DNA from 2 places in the Kribbella qitaiheensis genome. Region 1 is predicted to be linked to the other one. Evidence: riboswitches for the same ligand, from Rfam matches in the RefSeq annotation. Region 1 holds a riboswitch; the other holds the start of a gene.
What was found. A riboswitch is a leader RNA that binds a small molecule or an ion and turns the genes downstream of it on or off. The one in region 1 is predicted to bind glycine.
Positions count from the first base shown of each region.

Region 2: linked by a shared signal. The riboswitch ahead of gcvP (aminomethyl-transferring glycine dehydrogenase) and the one ahead of F1D05_RS17505 (L-serine ammonia-lyase) in region 1 are both predicted to bind glycine.

Region 1 is NZ_CP043661.1:3,767,411-3,772,763, forward strand. Features, by position in the region: gene F1D05_RS17505 (L-serine ammonia-lyase) at 503-1,876, opposite strand; glycine riboswitch at 1,956-2,048, opposite strand; gene F1D05_RS17510 (hypothetical protein) at 2,674-3,120, shown strand; gene F1D05_RS17515 (DUF3817 domain-containing protein) at 3,117-3,446, opposite strand; gene F1D05_RS43025 (alpha/beta hydrolase) at 3,800-4,051, shown strand; gene F1D05_RS17525 (hypothetical protein) at 4,055-4,291, opposite strand; gene F1D05_RS17530 (aminopeptidase P family protein) at 4,522-5,353, opposite strand, start outside.
Region 2 is NZ_CP043661.1:7,724,661-7,730,013, forward strand. Features, by position in the region: gene F1D05_RS36580 (FHA domain-containing protein) at 1-135, shown strand, start outside; gene F1D05_RS36585 (MerR family transcriptional regulator) at 122-805, shown strand; gene F1D05_RS36590 (bifunctional nuclease family protein) at 965-1,456, shown strand; gene F1D05_RS36595 (MerR family transcriptional regulator) at 1,681-2,298, shown strand; glycine riboswitch at 2,319-2,417, shown strand; partial or broken gene gcvP (aminomethyl-transferring glycine dehydrogenase) at 2,489-5,342, shown strand; gene F1D05_RS36605 (serine hydrolase domain-containing protein) at 5,339-5,353, shown strand, end outside.

The DNA.
Region 1 (5,353 bases):
GCGGCAGCGCACCTCTCGGTGTACACGTTCTCCTCCATGGCAGCCGCCGTCGCCGCGGATCTACCAGTACGACCTGGCCTCACTTCGCCGTCGGCGCCTCACCTACCGCCCCCAGTACGGCGTCTTGTGCACCGGCTGAGCGTTCCGCCGCCAGAAAACGCTCACCGGATGCACAGAGGCCGGCAGCCGACGCCGGCGCACCGCGCCCTTGTGCACGGCCTGAGCACGCGACCGGCCAAGAACACTCGGCCGGTGCACAAAGCCCCCTGTTTCGCGGTGTGCCAGGTGCTACCGGTTGAAAGCTGCTAAGCCTGCTCGCCGAGGGCGGGTCTGGCTCGTCCGCTGCCGGGTCCTTCGTCCGCTGCCGGACTTATAACGCGCTATCGGCCGAACATCGCATCAGCGGACCCGATCCCTGGCCCACCCGCACCCCGGGGAACCAGGTGGCGGCGAACCATGGTGGGCAGCACCAACCAGCGCCCGACGGAGCTGCGTGGGGATCTCAGCACTCGATTACGTTGACGGCTAGGCCGCCGCGGGAGGTCTCCTTGTATTTGATCTTCATGTCGGCGCCGGTTTCGCGCATGGTCTTGATCACCTTGTCGAGGGTGACGACATGGACGCCGTCGCCGTGCATCGCCATCCGGGCCGCGTTGATCGCCTTCACGGCCGCCATCGCGTTGCGTTCGATGCAGGGGATCTGGACCAGCCCGCCGACCGGGTCGCAGGTCAGGCCGAGGTTGTGCTCCATCGCGATCTCGGCCGCGTTCTCCACCTGCTCGGGACTGCCACCCAGTACTTCGCAGAGCCCGGCCGCCGCCATCGAGCAGGCAGACCCGACCTCACCCTGACACCCGACCTCAGCACCCGAGATCGACGCATTCTCCTTGTACAGAACGCCGATCGCAGCAGCGGTAAGCAGGAACCGGACAACCCCGTCATCAGTTGCCCCAGGCACGAATCGCCGGTAGTAGTGCAGTACGGCGGGAATGATGCCCGCAGCACCATTCGTCGGCGCCGTCACGATCCGCCCGCCGGACGCGTTCTGCTCGTTGACCGCGAGCGCGAACAGGTTGACCCAGTCCATCACCTTGAGCGGATCCACCGACCACGGATCACGCGTGAGCTTGCCGTGCAGCAGATGCGCCCGGCGCGGCACCTTCAGCCCACCCGGCAGGATCCCCTCGGTCTCGCAGCCCTCCTGCACGCAGTCCTGCATCACCTGCCAGATATGCAGCAACCCCGAACGGATCTCGGGCTCGGTCCGCCACGCCAGCTCGTTCGTCAGCATCACTTCGCTGATCGGCAGCTGCGACTCGCGGCAGCGGTCGAGCAACTCCGCCCCGCTGAGGAACGGGTACTTCAGCGGCGTCCGGTCCAGCACGATCCGGTCGCCGGCCGCGGCGTCCTCGTCGACGACGAACCCACCGCCGACCGAGTAGTAGGTGCGCTCACGCAGTACGGCGCCGTCGGCGGACCGGGCGACGAAGGTCATCCCGTTCGGGTGGTACGGCAGCGCCTTGCGCCGGTGCATCACCAGCTGGGTATCCGGGTCGAAGTCGATCTCGTGCTCGCCGACCAGCCGGAGCCGGCGCGCGGCCAAGATCCCCTTGACCCGCTCGTCGACGGACTTGGTGTCGACCGTCTCGGGATCTTCCCCCTCGAGCCCGAGCAGGACCGCCTTGTTGCTGCCGTGCCCGTGCCCGGTCGCGCCGAGTGAGCCGAACAGCTGCGACTCGACGGCCGTCGTACGGGTGAGCAGGCCGTCGGCGGCGAGGCCGAGAGCGAAGGTCCGGGCGGCTCGCATCGGTCCCACCGTGTGGGAACTCGACGGGCCGATCCCGATACTGAACAGATCGAAGACACTGATCGCCATGTGGAGGAATCCTTCCGGTCATCGTCGACCGTTTGGTTTGCCTCCCCGCTCTGTCAGACCTGACGTCTTCCAGAGGTGCCTCGCCCGTGCGGTGAAGGTGCCTGAGAGATTCTTGGGGAGAGTTGCTCCTACGGCGCCCGGGTCGTGCCCGGGTCTCTCCCGCACGGGTTCATGCGGCTGTGCGGTTGTTTTGTCGGACGCCGTGACCGTACGGCGCTCCGACAGCAGCCGTCAATCCAGCGATGGACCCGCTTCCCCCGAGCGATGGATCCGCGGCACCCCCGGGCACCCGGAGGCTGGTGCCATGACAACGATCGCCCGTACTGCGAACGCCACGTCGGCGCCCGGCTGGATGGCCTGGGCGCCGCGGCTCGCGCTGGGCTGGGCCGTCGCCTACGGCGCGATACGAGTGTGGTTCGCCACTGGCCACGCTCCCAACTGGATCCTCCCCAGCGACCTGCTGATCCCCGGCTGGGCATCGGTCGCGGGCCTGCCTGGCAAGCGCCGCCCTAGCAAGCGCCGCTCTGACCGGCGCGATCGACCATCGAGGGCGCTCGAAGGTACTGATCGCCACCACCTGGGCCGCAGCGGCTGGATGGGTCGCCGCCTGTGCCCTGTCCCTCCTGGACTTCGTCGGCGCGATCCTGCCCGGCCTCGGACTCCCCTTCGATCTCCCAGCACTGCTGAGCAGAGCAGGCGGTCTCACCGGCGCCCTCCTCCTCGGCGCCACCGCCCTGGCCCGCCAACGCCAACTGGACCCAAGCTGCCTGCAGTGCACCGGCACCGGCAGCCGCACCTTGCCGGCCAAGTGGGCAACCCTCGGTGCCTGGCTGGCAGTAGCCGGCTGCCTCGGACGCTTGGCCGCCCAGGCGGCTATCGGGTTCGACAGCACTCCATACGGCGAGGGCAACGCGATGCTGCTGTTCGAGGGCGGCTTCCTGCTCGCGGGTATAGCCCTCCCACTACTGCTGGTCTACCGGCCCGGCCAGGTGTTCCCCCGCTGGATGCTGCTGCTTCCAGGAGCCGGGCTGGGCGCCGGCATCACGGCGTACTTCGGGGCCGGCCTGATCCAGATGATCGTGGAGGCACTGCGCGGCGAACGCGCGTTCGCGGGCAGCGACCTGCCGACGGCCTTCTTCTGGGTGGCGGTGCCGTGCTATCTCGTTTGGGGACTCGGCCTGGCCACGGCGACGTACGGGTACTACACCCGGACTCGCAAGCCCTGCAAAGGCTGCGGCCGTTAGCGGGTCAGGCGGTTGGTGCGCTCGGCCCAGAGCTCGAAGAACCAGGTGAACAGGGGCGGGATGCTGGCGGCGAGCGCGAGCAGCGTGGTCGACCAGCTCCAGCGCAGCGGCTTGCGGACGACAGCCACCGTGATCACGTAGGCGACGAAGATCGTGCCGTGGATCGGCCCGAAGACCTTCACGCCGATCTCGTTGTCGGACAGCACGTACTTGAACAGCATGCCGATCAGCAGGCCGGTCCAGGAGACCGCCTCGGCGATCGCCACCGCACGGAACCAGGTCGCGTGCTTCGGCCGGACGGGCGCGTCGAGAGTCGTCTCAGTCATCAGGTCAGTGACCCTAACAAGTCCCCCAAGCCGGTCGGGGGATCGGCCAGGGGAGAACCCCGATGCGCCACGGAATCCGGTTGCCGAGGATCAGTACGTCCCCAACCGAAGGACGAGAAGGACAAGGAGCTCATCAAGGGCTCGCAATGCGCCACCTTGCAAGTGCCGGTCGACTGGAACCGCCCGAACGGACCGACCTTCGGACTCGCCCTCGCCCGCCGTACCGCGAAACAGGCGCGCGTGGGTTCGCTGGTGTTCGGACCAGGCGGGCCAGGCGATTCCGGCGTCGACCGGATCAGGACCGGAATGAGTCGTGCCTCGGTCTGCCCAAGGCGCCCAATCCCCAACAGGACTTGGAGATCCGCCACCTGAAGACGCCGATCCTGCTGTCCAACTCGATCCACGATCCGGCCACCGGCTACAACTGGGCAACGGACGTGGCTCGGCAGCTCGGCCGGAACGGCGTACTGCTGACCTACCAAGGCTGGGGACACGGCAGCTACAACAAGAGCCCGTGCGTCCAGTCCGCGATCGACGACTACCTGGTCTCCTTGAAGGTCCCTGCGCGTGGAAGCAGTTGCCCGGCCGTAGCACCGACCGGCTGACCCTCAGACCTGGACCAGGTGTGCTTCCTGGACCCTGGTGAGTTGGCGACCGGAGATCGCCTCGCCCGACAGCGACAGCAACTGGGCGCAGGCGATCTCGAGCGCCCGGGACTGGGTCGGGCAGCCGTCGACGAACCAGAACGGGTCGTCGTTCTGCAGGTCGTCCGCATCATCGATGTCGGCGAACCAGTGATGGTTCCCGCTGCAGACGCAGCGCACCACCCGCACTCGCAAGTTCATCGGTAAAGCTCCCCCGTACCTGGAACCGCCCTGGGTCCCCCCCGGGTCCCAGTCGGGGTCAGCCCGGCCGGCGCGTGGTCGCGGCCCCCCACTGCCACGCGCCGAGCCGAGTTTGACCCTCCCCCGCTCGCTACATCGTTCGCGGGCCCCCGAGTGTTACTGCAGGTGACCAGATTTTTTTAAGTGACTACTTCACTACGCGCAGTGATCACTCGACCTCCCCGACAGCATCAGCTCGGCAGGTTTGCCTTGACCCACTGCTCGAGGCCGGTGGCGGTGATCGGGAGGTCGGCGGTGAGGATCTCGGTGCGATCCGCGTGCACGACCACGTTGTCCTCGATCCGGATCCCGATGCCACGCAACTCGGGCGGCACCGTCTCGTCGTTCGGGTGGAAGTAGAGACCGGGCTCGACCGCGAGCGCCATCCCGACCGCCAGGTCCGCGGCGAAGTACGTCTCCGGCCGGGCCGCGTCGCAGTCGTGCACGTCGAGGCCGATGTAGTGGCCGAGTCCGCACACGACGTACCGGCGGTGCTGCTGTCCGTCCGGCCCGAGCGCCTCGTCCAGCGAGACGTCGATGAGCCCCCAGTCGCGCAGCCCTTCCACGAGCACGCGCATCGCTTCGTACTGGAAGGCCCTGTACGGCGCTCCCGGGCGGACCGCGTCGAGAGCGGCGAGCTGCGCCTGGTGAACCAGGTCGTACACCTGCCGCTGCGCATCCGTGTACTCACCGGTCACCGGGAACGTCCTGGTGACGTCAGCCGTGTAGAGCGTCCGGGTCTCCACGCCCGCGTCGAGCAGGATCACGTCGCCCTCACGGACGGCGCCGTCGTTCCGCACCCAGTGCAGCACCGGCGCATGGTTGCCAGCAGCAATGATCGAGGCATAGCCGACCCCGTTCCCGGCAGTCCGCGCGCGCCGGTCGAAGGTCCCCTCCAGCCAGCGCTCGCCACCCCCACGCACCGCCTCGGGCAGTTCGCGCGCCACATCGGCGAAGGCCTGCACACTCGCGGCGACGGCCTCGCGGAGCTGCTCGATCTCCCAGTCGTCCTTGATCCGGCGC
Region 2 (5,353 bases), 4.0 Mb from region 1:
AAGGTCCGCGACGTCGGCAGCCTGAACGGGACCTACGTGAACCGGGACCGGATCGACGAGGTCCTGCTGTCCAACGGCGACGAGGTCCAGATCGGCAAGTACCGCCTGGTGTACTACGCCAGTGGCCAAGCCTGAGCCATCGGCTGGTGGCAGCAGCATCGGTGAGGTGCTGCAAATCCTGCAGGCCGAGTTCGCCGACGTCACCATCTCCAAACTCCGCTTCCTCGAAGCGGAGGGACTGGTGGCGCCGGCCCGGACCGCGTCCGGGTACCGCAAGTTCAGCGCCGCCGACATCGAGCGGGTGCGCTACGTACTGACTGCCCAGCGCGACCAGTACCTGCCGCTGCGGGTGATCAAGGAACACCTCGGTGCGATGGACCGCGGGCTGCGGCCTTCGGTCGGCGGGCCGCCGGTGGCGCCGTCGGATCTGCCCGGGCCGCCCGAATTGCCCGGGGCGGAGGAGTTCGCGGCGTACGGGACCGAGCTGAAGCTGACCCGCGAGGAGCTTCGCGTTGCCGCGGGCATCAGTGTGGAACTGCTCGACGAGCTGGAGAGCCACAACCTGGTGGTAGCTCGGGGCAACCACTACGACGGCGACGCGATCCTGGTCGCGAAGACGGCCGCCGAGTTCGCGCAGTACGGGATCGAGCCGCGGCATCTACGACCCTTCCGTACGGCGGCCGACCGCGAGGTGGGCTTGATCGAGCAAGTGATGAGCCACCGCCGCGACGACAAGACCCAGGAGCTCGCCGCCCTGGCTGTCCGCCTGCACGCGGCACTCGTCCGCTCGCGTCTCAAGCGCTGACCACGCTTGCCTCGGGCGTTGCTCCCGGCTCGGGCACGCTCGCCTTGGGCGCTGCTCCGTCTTGAGTGCTCCTGGTTCCGGGTGGATCTGTCCAGCCGATCCGATGGTGGCGCACCCCGTGGGCCATCCCCGGGCCGGCCCGCAGAGTAGGCTGGAGTTGTGCGCGAAGTCGACGTAGTCGGAGTACGGGTGGAGATGCCCTCGAGTCAGCCGATCGTGCTGCTCCGGGAGGTCGGCGGCGAGCGGTACCTGCCGATCTGGATCGGCGCGGCCGAGGCGAGTGCGATCGCGTTCGCCCAGCAGGGGATGGAACCACCGAGGCCGCTGACCCACGACCTGTTCGCGGAGACCATCCGCGTCCTCGGGCACACGCTGACCCAGGTCCGGATCGTGAACCTCACCGACGGCGTCTTCGAGGCGATCATCGTCTTCGACGACAAGACCGAGATCTCGGCCCGCCCGTCCGACTCGATCGCGCTGGCCCTGCGTACCGGCACCCCGGTGTTCTGCACCGAAGAGATCCTCGCCGAAGCCGGCATCCCGGTCCCCGAGAGCGAGACCGACGACGAAGAGGTAGTCGAGGAAGAGGAAGTAGAACGCTTCCGCGAATTCCTCGACAACGTCACACCCGAAGACTTCGACAAGAGCTGACCTTCCCGTACGAACCTGTCATTCAGCGGTCACGGGGCGTGAGTTTGAGCGCTCCTGGTACAAGGGCGGGCAGGTAACGATTCGAGTTGTGGGCGCGACACGCTACCGGCTCGGAGCGGTTGTCGTTGACCGGTCCTGAGCGACGGCTTACCTTGAAGGAGTTGTGGAGTGTTGTAACTCCACGGATGTGATCCGTTCCAGTCGGTACCCAGGGAGGCTCAGGCGTGACACGCACCGGCGACACTGATCTGACGGCGCAGTCGACGTCCGAAGCACACGCCGAGGCGGCCGCAAGCGCCGGCGTACAGGGCCTGCTGTTCGATGACGACCTGAGGCCGATGCCTGACGATGTCGGCTTCCGCGGCCCGACGGCGTGTGCCGCGGCCGGGATCACCTACCGCCAGCTCGACTACTGGGCCCGGACCGGACTGGTTTCGCCGTCCGTGCGCCCGGCGACCGGCTCCGGGACGCAGCGGCTGTACGGCTTCCGCGACGTGCTGTTGCTGAAGGTGATCAAGCGCCTGCTCGACGCCGGGATCTCGCTGCAGCAGATCCGCAGTGCCATCGCCCACCTGAGCAAGCGTGGAATCGATGACCTGACCCAGATCACGCTGATGAGCGACGGCGCTTCGGTCTACATGTGCACCTCGCCGGACGAGGTCATCGACCTGCTGGCCGGCGGTCAGGGCGTCTTCGGCATCGCACTCGGCGGTGTCTGGCGCGAGGTCGAGGGATCGCTGGCCGAGCTGCCGACCGAGCGTCTGGACGCACACTCGGACACCGACGACAGTCACGCCAACGACGAGCTCGCTGCCCGTCGCCGCGCCCGCATGACCGGCTGAGGTAGGCTCAAGCTAGCCGTACACAGCACTCGGGAGAGTCTCAGCCGGGTTGTTTGGTTGGGCGCCGAAGGGGCAATTCCTCCCCGGAACCTCTCAGGCCCATGGACCGAGTGCCTTAGGCGACTCTGAAGCGTGCGCTGCGTGACAGAGGGGGAGGCCACCGGCAATTGTCAGCAACGGAGCCTCCTCAATGACTGAACAATCCCTTCCGCAAGTGTCAGCTGTCTTCGCCGACCGGCACATCGGGCCACGTCCGGACGAGGTCGCGCGGATGGTCCAGGCCCTCGGGTACGCCGATGTCGACGCGCTCGTCGATGCCGCCGTCCCCGCGTCGATCCGGACCACCGAGCCGCTCCGGCTGCCCGAGCCGGCCTCCGAGGTGGACGCACTGACCGAGTTGCGTCAGCTCGCCGCGCGCAACAACGTCGCCACCACGATGATCGGCCAGGGGTACTACGGCACCTTCACCCCGTCGGTGATCGTCCGCCGGCTGGTCGAGAACCCGGCCTGGTACACCGCCTACACGCCGTACCAGCCGGAGATCTCCCAGGGCCGCCTCGAGGCGCTGCTGAACTTCCAGACGGTGGTGTCCGACCTGACCGGCCTGCCGACCGCGAACGCGTCGCTGCTGGACGAGGGCACCGCGGCCCGCCGAGGCGATGACGCTGGCGCACCGGTCGAACAAGAAGGGCAAGAGCAACCGGTTCCTGGTCGACGCCGACACGTTCGCGCAAACGATCGCGGTCGTGCAGACCCGCGCCGAGGCGCTCGACATCGAGGTCGTCGTCGCCGACACGACCGATGGGCTGCCCGAGGGCGACTTCTTCGGTTTCCTGGTGCAGTACCCGGGCTCGGGCGGCGTAGTACGGGATCTCAAGCCGCTGATCGAAGCCGCGCACGCACAAGAGACGCTCGTCGCGGTCGCGTCCGACCTGCTCGCGCTGACCCTGCTCGAAGCGCCCGGTGAGGCCGGCGCCGACATCGTGATCGGCTCGTCCCAGCGCTTCGGCGTCTCGCTGTTCTACGGCGGTCCGCACGCCGGCTTCATGTCCGTGCGAGCCGGCCTCGAGCGGTCGCTCCCGGGCCGGCTGGTCGGCGTCTCGGTCGACGCGGACGGCGCCCCGGCGTACAGGCTCGCACTGCAGACCCGTGAGCAGCACATCCGTCGTGAGAAGGCGACGTCGAACATCTGTACTGCGCAGGTGCTGCTCGCCGTCGTCGCCTCCATGTACGCCGTGTACCACGGTCCCGAGGGCCTCAAGGCGATCGCCGAGCGGGTCCACAGCAACGCCGACAGCCTGGCCGCGTCGCTCAAGGCGGGTGGCGTCGAGGTCGTGCACGACCAGTTCTTCGACACCGTGCTCGCCAAGGTTCCGGGTCGTGCGGCCGATGTCGTCGACGCCGCCCGGCAGACCGGCATCTGGCTGCGTCTCGTCGACGCGGACCACGTCGGCATCTCCTGCGACGAGAAGACCGACGCGACCGCGCTCGGCCGGGTCTGCCGCGCCTTCGGCGTCCAGTACGACGGAGCGCTGGCCGGCGCTGATTGGCCCGCGACGGTGGTCCGGACCAGCGAGTACCTGACCCACCCGGTGTTCAACACGCACCGGTCCGAGACAGCGATGCTGCGGTACCTGCGCAAGCTGTCCGACTACGACTACGCGCTCGACCGCGGCATGATCCCGCTCGGCTCCTGCACGATGAAGCTGAACGCGACCACCGAGATGGAAGCGATCACCTGGCCGGAGTTCGCCGACATGCACCCGCTCGCGCCGATCGAGGACGCGGCCGGCTACGTGACGCTGATCAGTCAGCTCGAGCGCTGGCTGGCCGAGGTCACCGGCTACGCGAAGGTCTCCCTGCAGCCGAACGCGGGCAGCCAGGGCGAGCTCGCCGGCCTGCTCGCGATCCGTTCGTACCACCGGGCCCAGGGCAACGAGGACCGCAACGTCTGCCTGATCCCGTCCAGCGCGCACGGCACCAATGCCGCCTCCGCGGTGATGGCCGGCATGCGGGTAGTCGTTGTCAAGGGCAACGATGATGGCACGATCGACCTCAACGACCTGCGGGCTAAGGCTGACGAGCACGCGGACAAGCTCGCGGCGATCATGATCACCTACCCGTCCACGCACGGTGTGTACGAGGAGAGCGTGACCGAGGTCTGCCAGATCGTCCACGACCACGGCGGCCAGGTGTACGTCGACGGCGCCAACCTGAACGCCCTGCTGGGGTTGGCGAAGCCGGGCGAGTTCGGTGGCGACGTCAGCCACCTGAACCTGCACAAGACGTTCTGCATCCCGCACGGTGGCGGCGGCCCCGGCGTCGGTCCGGTCGCGGTGGCGGCCCACCTCGCGCCGTACCTGCCGAACCACCCGCTGCTCGACCAGGCCGGTCCCGAGACCGGTGTCGGCCCGATCAGCGCCGCGCCGTTCGGCTCGGCCGGTGTGCTGGCGATCTCGTGGGCCTACATCCGGATGATGGGTGGCGAGGGTCTGACGGCTGCCACCAAGGCCGCGGTACTGACGGCGAACTACGTCGCCAAGCGGCTCGAGGGCGCCTTCCCGGTGCTCTACACCGGCGAGAACGGGCTGGTCGCGCACGAGTGCATCCTGGATCTGCGGCCGATGACCAAGGAGACCGGCATCACCGTCGACGACGTCGCGAAGCGGCTGATCGACTACGGCTTCCACGCGCCGACGATGTCGTTCCCGGTCGCGGGCACCCTGATGGTCGAGCCGACCGAGTCCGAAGACCTCGGTGAGCTGGACCGTTTCTGCGACGCGATGATCGCGATCAAGCACGAGGTCGACCGGGTCGCGGCGGGGGAGTGGCCGGCCGGCGACAACCCGCTGGTGAACGCGCCGCACACCGCCTCGTCGGTGATCAACGACAAGTGGGAGCACGCCTACACCCGCGAAGAGGCGGCCTTCCCGCAGTCGGTCGACCGCACCGCGAAGTACTGGCCGCCGGTGCGCCGCATCGACGGCGCGTACGGCGACCGCAATCTGATCTGCTCCTGCCCTGCCCCGGAGGCTTTTGAGTGACCCTGCGCCCT